Linked DNA regions of Rhodopseudomonas palustris HaA2. The protein of the gene in region 2 interacts with the protein of the main gene of each other region in a pairwise test. Links are inferred from orthologs where the notes say so. Each region holds a gene or a part of one and is shown on either strand. Other genes may lie near its edges.

Evidence for each region.
Region 1: the proteins of RPB_RS15065 (region 2) and RPB_RS19375 interact in binary tests that used the Escherichia coli proteins (3 or more experiments, as listed by UniProt). The link is inferred for Rhodopseudomonas palustris HaA2 from one-to-one orthologs.

Annotation. Positions count from the first base shown.
Region 1 is NC_007778.1:4,387,008-4,392,815, forward strand. The notes cover bases 1,189-3,949. They hold RPB_RS19375 (2Fe-2S iron-sulfur cluster-binding protein), read right to left. Parts: upstream 2,849-3,949; coding sequence 2,528-2,848; downstream 1,189-2,527. Other genes in these bases: RPB_RS19365 (NAD(P)/FAD-dependent oxidoreductase), read right to left, coding at 1,189-1,893; RPB_RS19370 (acyl-CoA thioesterase), read left to right, coding at 2,054-2,527; RPB_RS19380 (Hpt domain-containing protein), read right to left, coding at 3,008-3,352; RPB_RS19385 (negative regulator of septation ring formation), read left to right, coding at 3,776-3,949. Outside these bases: RPB_RS19360 (glycosyltransferase), read left to right, coding at 1-441; more of RPB_RS19365, read right to left, coding at 865-1,188; more of RPB_RS19385, read left to right, coding at 3,950-5,808. UniProt on the Escherichia coli protein: Ferredoxin are iron-sulfur proteins that transfer electrons in a wide variety of metabolic reactions. Although the function of this ferredoxin is unknown it is probable that it has a role as a cellular electron transfer protein.
Region 2 is NC_007778.1:3,400,148-3,405,930, reverse strand. The notes cover bases 1,954-4,689. They hold RPB_RS15065 (HesB/IscA family protein), read left to right. Parts: upstream 1,954-2,987; coding sequence 2,988-3,392; downstream 3,393-4,689. Other genes in these bases: RPB_RS15055 (GGDEF domain-containing protein), read right to left, coding at 3,868-4,689; RPB_RS15060 (TfoX/Sxy family protein), read left to right, coding at 3,458-3,859; RPB_RS15070 (SUF system Fe-S cluster assembly protein), read left to right, coding at 2,456-2,824; RPB_RS15075 (cysteine desulfurase), read left to right, coding at 1,954-2,459. In the rest of the region: Fe-S cluster assembly protein SufD, read left to right, coding at 1-983; more of RPB_RS15075, read left to right, coding at 1,215-1,953; more of RPB_RS15055, read right to left, coding at 4,690-4,935; RPB_RS15050 (DEAD/DEAH box helicase), read right to left, coding at 5,042-5,783. UniProt on the Escherichia coli protein: Is able to transfer iron-sulfur clusters to apo-ferredoxin. Multiple cycles of [2Fe2S] cluster formation and transfer are observed, suggesting that IscA acts catalytically.

The DNA.
Region 1 (5,808 bases), 990 kb from region 2 along the record:
CTGATCCGCTATCGCGAGCACGGCGGCAGCGTTACACGCACCCGCGAGTTGCGGCAGATCTATTCCGCCCGCCTCGCCAAGCTCGCCAGCGCCGCCCGCAGCCACGGCGGCCCCGATCCCTCGGCGATCTTGACCGCGCCGCCCGACTGGCACGATGACGATCCCGGCAATTTCGAGCGCGACAGCTCGCGGCTGTTCCGGATGCTAGAACTCGCCGACCCCTCGCTGGCGCGCACGGCGCCAGCGTCCGCGATCGACCTCGCTGCGATCACCTCGCAGCGATCCACGCTGACCGCCGGCGAACGGAAGTTCGCGCAAGCCGCATTGCTGAACCTGCTGCGCGAGCGCCGCGACCTCCCGGTCTCCCGCGCCAGGCTGATCGCCCTGCTGCTATGGCTGGGACCGGCGAAGGCGATGAAGAAGCTGATACGGACGAAGTAACAGCGAGCGACCGAGGAGACGCGTCGTCCGGCTGAGCGCAGCGACACCCGGAGCCGCCGCCCTTCGATGCCTCGAAGTCACAAGTCACGAAACGCCCCCGTCGTTCCGGGGCGCGCGCATCGAATGATTGAAGCGACGCGGCATTCTCGCGTGCGGAGTCGTCATCCTGAGGTGCGAGCGCAGCGAGCCTCGAAGGATGCGCCAAGGCGCTTGCGGCTCATCCTTCGAGGCCCGCAGCGCCGCGCATGGCGCGGCCAGCGGGCACCTCAGGATGACGGCGGTGATTCCATCAAAACCAGAGCTGCTCTAACAGCTCGAAACGCCGCAGGCAGGCGCAAAACAAAGGGCGCACCTTGCGGCGCGCCCTGAACTAACGACTTGCTGTGATCGCCCGGCAGCAGCGCCGCCGAGCTGTTCGCGCGCTCAGTTCACGCCGAGCTTCTTCTGCAGATTGGTCGACGAGGTGGTGTACTGGAACACGACGCGCTTGTCGGGATAGACGTATTTCACCGCCTTCTGCGCCATCAGCGCGCCCTCGTGGAAGCCCGACAGGATCAGCTTCAGCTTGCCCGGATAGGTGTTGATGTCGCCGATCGCGAAGATGCCGGGGACGTTGGTCTCGAACGTGCCGGTGTCGACCGGGATCAGATTGTTCTCGAGCTGCAGGCCCCAATTCGCCACCGGGCCGAGCTTCATCGTCAGCCCGAAGAACGGCAGCATCGCATCGCACTTGATCTGCGCGATGCTGTTGCCGTTGAGCTTGATGGTGGCGCCCGAGAGCTGGCCGTCCTCGCCCTGCAGTTCGGTGATCTGGCCGATCTTGAGATCGAGCTTGCCGCTCGCGACCAGCTGGCGCATCTGCTCGACCGAGTGCGGCGCGCCGCGAAAATCGTCGCGGCGATGCACCAGCGTCATGCTCTTGCAGATCGGGTTGAGGTTCAGCGTCCAGTCCAGCGCGCTATCGCCGCCACCGACGATGACGATGTCCTTGCCGCGGAACTCTTCCATCTTGCGCACCGCGTAGTGCACCGACTTGCCTTCATAGGCTTCGACGCCCGGCACCGGCGGCCGCTTCGGCTGGAACGAACCGCCGCCCGCGGCGACGACCAGCACCTTGCACTCGAACACCGTGCCGGCATTGGTGGTGACGCGGAACTCCGGGTCGCCGATCTTCTCGACGCTTTCGATCATCTCGTTGAGATGGATGGTCGGATTGAACGGCTTGATCTGCTCCATCAGCGCTTCGGTCAGGCCGTGGCCCGTGATCATCGGAACGCCGGGAATGTCGTAGATCGGCTTTTCCGGATACAGCTCGGCGCACTGGCCGCCGACCTTGTCGAGAATGTCGACGAGGTGAGTCTTGATATCGAGCAGGCCCAGTTCGAACACGGCGAATAGTCCGCACGGACCCGCGCCGACAATCAGCACATCGGTTTTGATCGTTTCGGTCATGGTGATTCTTTTCGTGTTGAAGAATTTTCGGACGCGGGCGGTCCGGCCGCGGCTTGTCTAGCCAAGCCCGGCGGGGGAGAAAAGCCATAAATGGCTTGCGGCACCTTGTTCTAGCTCAAGAACTGCGCTCAATGGTTTCCAGAAGCCCGGAGAATGGCCCTTGTCTGCACGATCCCGCGACCACGCTGTGCCTCTGCTGGAGGACTTCCCCTACCGACTTTCGGACAATGTCCGGTTCGCCGACCTCGATCCGAACAACCACGTCAACAACGCGGTCTATGCCAGCTATTTCGAGACCGGCCGGGTCACGCTGATGAAGCAGCCGTCGCACGGGCTGATCCCGGAGGGGCTGTCCTGGGTGCTGGTGCGGCTCGATATCCACTTCCGCAGCGAGTTGCACTGGCCGGGAACCATCGAGCTCGGCATCGGCCTGGTCAAGCTCGGCCGGACCTCGACGCATTTCGATCAGGTGGTGTTTTCAGAGGGCGTCTGCGTCGCCTCGGCACGCGCCGTGACCGTGCTGGTCGACGCAACCAGCCGCAAGCCGACGCCGTTGCCCGATCAATTGATCGCCAACCTGGCGCCGTGGTGGCTGCGCGGCGTCGATCACGCAGAGCGGACGCCGCGGGCGTGATTACGCCTGACGATCCGGGGTCGAGATCACCAGGCCGTCGAGTTCGTCCGAGACCTTGATCTGGCACGACAGCCGCGAGTTCGGGCGCACGTCGTAGCCGAAGTCGAGCATGTCCTCTTCCATCGGCGAGGGGCCGCCGACCTTCTCGCGCCAGGCCTCGTCGACATAGACGTGGCAGGTCGCGCAGGCGCAGGCGCCGCCGCATTCGGCCTCGATGCCGGGGATGGCGTTGCGGATCGCCGCTTCCATCACGGTCGCGCCGTTCTCGACGTCGACGATGCGGGTCTCTCCGGAGTGATCAACAAAGTGAATCTTGGCCATGATTGCTCGTCGGACGCTCTGCTCGTTCGGACAGGGGAAGGATGACGGGCTGTCCTATAGCGGGTCGATCGGCTTTCCGCCAGCGCCGCGGCGAGCAAAATCGGGAACTGCAATCGGCCTTTCGCCGCAGCGAGCTTTGCGGCCGCCGGGCATGGCGGATCAGCGCTCCAGCAGTTCGCCGATCGCGCGCCGGGCGTGATCGACCGCGGCGTCGAGCGCCGCGAGCCGCTCGGGGGCGTCGTTGCCGCGCCGCAGCGCATCCTCGAATTCCTCGGCCGCATCCGCCACCGCGAATGCCCCGATCGCCCGCGCCGAGCCTTTCAGCGTATGCGCCAGCGCCGCCGCGTCCGCCGGCCAGGACGACAGCACCGCCGCCAGGCGGGACGCCTGCGCCGAGAACATCGTCAGAACCTCGCGCGCGAGCGACTTATCCCCAAGCGTCATCCGCGCCAAATGGGCCTCATCGATCGCCCCGGAATCCGGCACCAACGGTGGCGACGCCATCCACTCGACCCCATCCAGCTGCAGCGACAACAGGCTCTCTCCCGGCGGATTCGGCGTTTTCCACGGCGCGGTCGACGAATTACCGATCCAAGCACGGGATTGGTTAACGGATCATTTCGGGACAACGCCGCAAGTTTGAGGCCATTTTGTCCGGTATTTTCCGCCGGTTTCCGGGGCCAATCGGGATTTTCACGTCAGCCGAAGGAGTTAGCGGCAACTCCCGTTAACGATGATTAAGAATGTCTTAACGTCGGCCATTTCATTCGATGCACCGAGCCAATAGGATGTTTGCGGAAGTGGTGGACAAAAGTCCGGCGTCGAGGGGTTCGACGGCGCCGGCTTTGAGCATCAGACCGGAGCCGGCGAACTGCGATCGGATTTCATGCAGTGTCCCCGGATGCGTAGAACGAGGGCGTAGGTCACATGGCGAATAATCCCAAGAAGATCAAAGATCCGACCGAAGTGGCGCTGTCCGCGATTCAGGAAGCCCTGAACATCAGCGATGCGCCTGCGGCGACCGACGATCCGATCTCGGCGCGGAGCGACAATTCGCCGGCGCTCTCGCCGCCGCCCGCTTTCAACGACGGCGCGCCGGAGCCGCGGATCGCAACCGACCGTCCCGGATTCGAACAACACGACGACGACCGTCAGTTCGCGCAGCGCCCCGCCAATGACGACCGCGAGACCATCGGCCAGTTGCTGCAGGCGCTGCAGAAGGGCCGTCCGGCCCGCAACGTCTACACCCTCGCCTCGATCTTCGCCGGGGTCTGGATCTTCGGCGGCATCGTCCTCACCATCAGCTTCCTGCCCTCGCTGCAGGCGATGGTCGGCCAGGGCGCCGGCGGCACGATGGCGCTGGTCGGCCTGATCGCGCTGTTCCTCGCCCCGGTGATGCTGTTCTACTTCCTCGCCAGCCTGACCTGGCGCGGCCAGGAACTGCGGATGATCGCGCAGTCGATGGCGCAGGTCGCGATCCGATTCTCGGAGCCCGAGATCGCGGCGAGCGATTCCGTCGTGACCGTCGGTCAGGCGATCCGCCGCGAGGTCGCGGCGATGGGCGACGGCGTCGAGCGCGCGATCGCGCGCGCCGGCGAGCTCGAGACCCTGGTCGCCAACGAGGTCTCGGCGCTGGAACGCGCTTACTCCGACAACGAAGTCCGCATCCGCGCCCTGCTGCAGGACATCGCGCATCAGCGCGACAATCTGGTCGGCCAGGCCGAGCAGGTGCGTAGCGCCATCTCCGGCGTGCAGATCGATCTGCGCCACGACATCGCGCTGATCTCCGACGCGATCGCCAGCCGCGTCGACGAAGTTGCGAAGAGCATCACCAGCGCGCTGGAAGAGCGCGGCGCCCACATCACCGGTGCGCTGAGCCACGCCGGCGACAACATGATCCTCGCCCTCGGCGAGCGCGGCGGCGATCTGCTCGACCGCCTGGAAGAAGCCAGCGCCGAGACCACGCGCGCCGTGCTCGACGCCAGCGAGCGGCTGACCGCCAGCCTGAATTTCAAGACCGGGCACGTTCACGACGAATTCGTCGAACTCGCCGACCGCGTCCACGACATGCTCAACGAGCGGCTCGATCGCATCACCGGCGAGTTCGAACAGCGTTCGTCCAGCATCGTCGACGGCATTTCCGAGCGCACCGAGCAGGTCCACGACTCGCTGAAGAACTCCTCGGACTCGCTGCTGCTCGAACTCGAGCTGCGCAGCGGTGATCTCGTCAGCAAGATCGACGACGCCGGCAACCGCCTCGCAGACCAGATCCTGACCAGCGGCGACAAGGCCAGCGAAGCGCTCGACGTCACCGTGAATACGCTGGTGGCCAAGGTCGTCAGCCAGACCGAGAACGCCCACGACGCCCTCAGCATGCAGATGAGCGCGTTCGACGATCTGGTGAAGCAGCAGGGCTCCGAGCTCGCCGAGAAGTTCGCGCGCGATTCGGGCACGCTCGGCGCGCTGATCACCCGCCACATCTCCGAATTCGACCGCACCGTGAAGACCTACGGCGGCGACATCGTCGAGCGCATGGGCCAGCGTACCCAGGACATCTCGACCACGCTGAAGGACTACGTCGACAATTTCGACCAGCGCGTCACCGCGCGCGGCGGCGAGCTCAGCGCCACGCTGGATCAGCGCCTGTCGCATTTCGAGAACGTGTTCGAGACCCGCGTCGGCAGCCTCGACGGCTCGCTCGACGTCAAGATCAAGTTGCTGGACGAAACCGTCAGCGAACACCTGCGCTCGCTCGAAGACGGCTTCGCATCGCGCACCCAGATCGTCACCGAATCGATCGACAGCCGGATCGCGCGGCTCTCGGAAACGCTGACCACCGGCTCGGATCAGGCGATCGTCGCCATCGACAGCCGGATCGCCGAACTGTCGACCACGATGTCGAGCGGCACGAGCCAGGCCGTCGATCTGATCGACACCCGCATCGACAAGCTCTCCGGCAC
Region 2 (5,783 bases):
TGACGGCGCTGGAGGCCGGGCTATCGATCCGCAGCCTGCGCGATGCGCTCGACGCCGGCGACGACCGGCTGCTGTCGCTCGACAATGCCAATCCGATGACGGCGCTCAACACCGCGCTGATGACCGACGGCGTGGTGATCGAGGTGGCCGACGGTGCCAAGCCGGCGCGGCCGCTGCACATTCTCCACATCGCGTCCGGTGGCGCACCCGCGGCGATGTTCACGCGCTCGCTGATTTCGATCGGCAACAATGCCGCCGCGACGGTGGTCGAAAGCTATGTCGCGAGCGAGGGTGCCGGCGTCTATCAGGTCCACGACGCGGCGGTGATCGCGATCGGCGACGGCGCGCGGCTGGATCACGTCCGGTTGATCGAAGATTCGCGCGAGGCGTTCAGCATCGCCGCCGCCGAAGTGCGCGTCGGCGCGCATGCACACTACAACGTCGTCGGAATCGCGACCGGCGCGCTGGTCAGCCGCTATTCGTCGACCGTGACGATCGCCGGCGAGCACGCGCAGGTCGAGACCAACGGCGTCAATCTGTTGAACGGCAAGCAGCATGCCGACACCACGCTGGTGATGAATCACGACGTGCCGCATTGCGTCAGCCGCGAAGGGTTTCGCGCGGTGGCCGATGATCGCGGACACTCGGTGTTCCAGGGCCGTATCAATGTGCGCCAGCCGGCGCAGCAGACCGATGCCAAGATGATGACGCGGGCGCTGCTGCTTTCCGACGAGGCCGAGGCCGACAACAAGCCGGAACTCGAGATCTTCGCCGACGACGTCACCTGCGGCCACGGCGCCGCGATCGGCGCGCTCGACGATCAACTGCTGTTCTATCTGCGCGCGCGCGGTCTCGCCGAGAAGGAGGCCGAGGCGCTGCTGATCCAGGCCTTCGTCGGCGAGGCGATCGAGGCGATCGCCGACGACAATCTGCGCGAACTCGCGATCGGCGCCGCCGAGCGCTGGCTGGCGGCGCGGGGGTAGGGCGGACAATCATGCAGTCGGCGTCCCGGAGCCAGAAGCGAGCACGCACTTCACCTCTCCCCGCGTGCGGGGAGAGGTCGGATCGTCGCGTAGCGATGATCCGGGTGAGGGGGCGTCTCGCCGAGTCTCGGCCTCGCGGACACGCCCCCTCACCCCAGCCCTCTCCCCGCGCGCGGGGAGAGGGAGTCGATGCGGCACTGCTGCGATCGCTCTCGAGTTGGAAGGCCTGACATGGCGCATCCCGCGGTTTCGAATGGGTCCTACGACGTCGCCAAAGTCCGCGAGGATTTTCCGGCGCTGGCGCTGAAGGTTTACGGCAAGGATCTGGTGTATCTCGACAACGCCGCCTCGGCGCAGAAGCCGCGCGCCGTGCTGGAGCGGATGACCAAGGCGTATGAGAGCGAATACGCCAATGTGCATCGCGGGCTGCATTATCTCGCCAACGCGGCGACCGAAGCCTATGAGGGCGGTCGCACCCGCGTGCAGCATTTCCTCAACGCCAAGCGGCCGGAAGAGATCATCTTCACCCGCAACGCCACCGAGGCGATCAATCTGGTGGCGTCGTCGTTCGGCGCGCCGAATATCGGCGAGGGCGACGAGATCGTGCTCTCGATCATGGAGCACCATTCCAACATCGTGCCGTGGCACTTCTTGCGCGAACGTCAGGGTGCTGTTCTCAAATGGGCGCCGGTCGACGACGACGGCAATTTCCTGATCGACGAATTCGAGAAGCTGCTGTCGCCGAAGACCAAGCTGGTCGCGATCACGCAGATGTCGAACGCGCTCGGCACCATCGTGCCGGTGAAAGAGGTGGTGAAGCTGGCGCACGACCGCGGCATTCCGGTGCTGGTCGACGGCAGCCAGGGCGCGGTGCATCTCACCATCGACGTCCAGGACATCGACTGCGATTTCTACATCATGACCGGCCACAAGCTGTACGGCCCGACCGGGATCGGCGTGCTGTACGGCAAATACGACGTCCTCGCCAAGATGCGGCCGTTCAACGGCGGCGGCGAGATGATTCGCGAAGTGGCGCAGGACTGGGTGACCTACGGCGACCCGCCGCACCGGTTCGAGGCCGGCACCCCGGCGATCGTCGAGGCGGTCGGGCTCGGGGCGGCGATCGACTACGTCAATTCGATCGGCAAGGAGCGCATCGCCGCGCACGAACACGATCTTTTGACGTATGCGGAACAGCGATTGCGCGAGATCAATTCGCTGCGCATCATCGGCACCGCCAAGGGCAAGGGGCCGGTGATTTCCTTCGAGATGAAGGGCGCGCACCCGCACGACATCGCCACCGTGATCGACCGCCAGGGCATCGCGGTGCGGGCGGGAACCCATTGCGTGATGCCGTTGCTGGAGCGGTTCCAGGTCACGGCGACGTGCCGGGCGTCGTTCGGCATGTATAATACCCGTGAGGAAGTCGACCAACTCGCTAATGCGCTGATCAAGGCGCGGGACCTGTTCGCATGACCGATACGATCGAAGCCAAGGCCAATATGCAGACCGTCTCGGCGCTGCCGCCCGAGGAGACCGAGCGGCTCGGCACCGAGATCGTCGCGGCGCTGAAGACGGTGTTCGACCCGGAAATTCCGGCCGACATTTACGAACTCGGCCTGATCTACAAGGTCGAGATCAAGGACGACCGCACCGTCGACGTCGACATGACGCTGACGACGCCGAACTGCCCAGCGGCGGCGGAACTGCCGACCATGGTCGAGAACGCGGTCGCCACCGTGCCCGGCGTCGGCGTGGTCAACGTCGCCATCGTCTGGGAGCCGCCGTGGACGCCGGAGCGGATGAGCGACGAGGCGCGGCTCGTGCTGAATATGTGGTGAGGTGACGTGCGAGGCCTCGCCGTCATTGCGAGGAGCGCAGCGACGAAGCAATCCATGCCCCGTGCACTGAACTGGATTGCTTCGCTTCGCTCGCAATGACGGGGTGAGGGTCTTAGATAATCAACCAACCGGGCGGCCTTGAACCGCCACGAGGATGGAAACGATGACCGAGACGACACCAGCAACGACCCCGACCAAGCCCGCGCGCCGCCCGCGGCCGCAGGTGATGCGCCTGACCGAGGCCGCCGCGACCCGCGTCAAGGACCTGATGTCGCGCGCCGACGGCGAGATCGTCGGGCTGCGCGTCGGCATCAAGAACGGCGGCTGCGCCGGCCAGTCCTACACGGTGGAATACGCCCGCGATCTGCAGGCGACCGACGAGGTGATCGAGGACAAGGGCGTCAAGATCCTGATCGACCCCAAGGCCGTGCTGTTCCTGCTCGGCACCGAGATGGACTACAAGGCCGACAAGATGCAGGCGCAGTTCGTGTTCAACAATCCGAACCAGATCTCGGCCTGCGGCTGCGGCGAGTCGGTCGAGCTGGTGCCGGCCAACGTCGACGGCTGAGGCGTCCGCCGTCGCGATCGCACGGGGGTAGACCCGGTGACGGGTCGAGAGCGGCGGGGGCGCCGATGGACCGCGAATTCCTCATCGATTTGTTTTCGCCGTTCGGGCCGGTGACGATCCGCCGGATGTTTTCCGGCTTCGGCATCTCCGCCGACGGCGTCAATTTCGCGCTGGTGATCCAGGGCGCGATTTATCTGCGCGCCGACGCCGAGACGATTCCGCGTTTCCAGGCCGAGGGCACGGCGCCGTTCCACTACACCACGCGGCTGCGCACGGTGACGGTCGGTTCGTATTGGCGGCTGCCGGACCGGCTGCTCGACGATCCCGACGAACTGGCGCAATGGGCGCGGGCGTCGCTCGCGGCGGCGGAGCGCGCGGCGCTGACGAAGACGCGGAAGCCGAAGAGCAAGCCGCGCGCGGCGGCCAGCGCCGCGAAGCCGAAGCGCGTGCGGCAGCGCGGAGCTTAGTTGCGGCGCTACGCGACCTTGGCGGGCGCGACGCTGCGGAATTCAGGATCGGTTTCGCAGATCACCCGGTTGCGGCCGTTGCGCTTGGCCGAATACAGGCAGGCGTCGGCGCGTTCGATCAGCGCGTCGGCGTCGTCGTCCGGCTTCAGCGTCGAGACGCCGGCCGACAGCGTCACCCGGCCGAGGATCTCGCCGGTCGACTTCTTCTTCAATTCCTTCGACATCACCACGCGGCGGATGTCGTCGGCGACCATCAGCGCCTGGCGCAGCGGCGTGTCCGGCAGCACCACGGCGAATTCCTCGCCGCCGTAGCGCGCCGGGACGTTCTTGGTCTTGATGCTCTGCTTCAACGTCATGCCGACCAGCCGCAGCACCTGATCGCCGGTGAGGTGGCCGTAATTGTCGTTGAACGACTTGAAGTGATCGATGTCCATCATCAGCAGCGACAGCGGCAGCCGGCTCACCGTGGCGCTGCGCACCGCTTCGGTGACGACGCGGTCGAAATGCTTGCGGTTGCCGAGGCCGGTCAAGGGATCGGTCAGGCTCTCGGCGCTGATCGCCTCGAGGCTGGCCTGCAGATTGGTGATTTCCTGCCGCGACGAGGACAGCCGCTCTTCGAGGGCGTGGTTGGCCTGCTGCATCTCGCGGGTCGACCCGACCAGCCGCTCGATGATCGCCTTGATCTGCTCGTGGTCGGTGGCGATCGACAGGTTCTGGCTCGCGCCCTGCAGGTTGTCGCCGAACGTCGCGGTGGTGCCGAGCGCATCGGACAGCAGCGACATCATGTCGTCGATCTCGTTGACGACGCGGGCGCCGATCCGGTCGATGCGCTCGTGGGTGCGGCCGTGCGACAAATAGCTATCGTGTAGCTGCTCGAGGTCGGCGTCCGACAGCCGGCCGTTCTGGGCCAGCGCCTCGTTGATCGCCTTGTTGAGCTCGGCGTTGTAGCCGGTGGCGTAGACGTACCAGATCTCGTAGTTGCGCGGCATCGCGCCCTGCCGCAGCGCCCGGATCTGGTTCAGCGCCAGCTCGGCATACGCCATGCTGCGTTCGTGGTCATTCTGCATGGCGGCCAGATGCTCCCCGTCGTGGGGGGACTGCCCCCAACCCTGCATCAACGGTTGCAAGGCTACGTTGCGAGGGTGAATGCCGGGTAAATGTCCCGGGTCAAACGACCGCGCGTCAGCCCCGTGCGCGCACAGGACGCAGCAGGAAGGCGGGCAGATGCGAATGGTCGCCCGGCTCGGACGACAGGTCGCGTGCCGGCGGCGCCGACCCGAACGAGGCATGGGCAGCCGGCGCGGCGGCGGGCGCCGCCGGCGCGTTGCGCGGTTCGCGGCGCGGCTTGCGGGCCTCGCGCGGTTCACGCGGCTCGCGAACCTCACGGGGCGCCTCACGGGCCTCGACCGGTGCGCGGGCCTCCCGCGGCTCACGCGCAGGGCGCGCTTCGCCACGTCCCTCGCCGCGCGGTTCGCGCCGCGGGCCACGCGACTCGCGGGCCGGGCGGTCTTCGCCCCGCACTTCGCGGCTGCGCGATTCGGACGAGCGCCGCGACGACCGCGCGGGCCGGTCGGTGTCTTCGGCCTGCTCGCGGTCGGCTTCGCCGACCGGGCCGGCGTCGACGCGGGGGATTTCCTTGCCGATCAGCTTCTCGATCGCGGCGATCGATTTCTGGTCGGACGGCGCGACGATCGAGATCGCGGTGCCGAGCCGTCCGGCGCGGCCGGTGCGGCCGACGCGATGGACGTAGTCGTCGGGATGATGCGGCACGTCGAAATTGAAGACGTGGCTGACTTCCGGAATGTCGAGGCCGCGCGCGGCGACGTCCGAGGCCACCAGGATCGGCAATTCGCCCTTGCGGAATTGATCCAGCGCCGCGGTGCGGGCGCTCTGGTCCATGTCGCCGTGTAGCGCGCCGACGCTG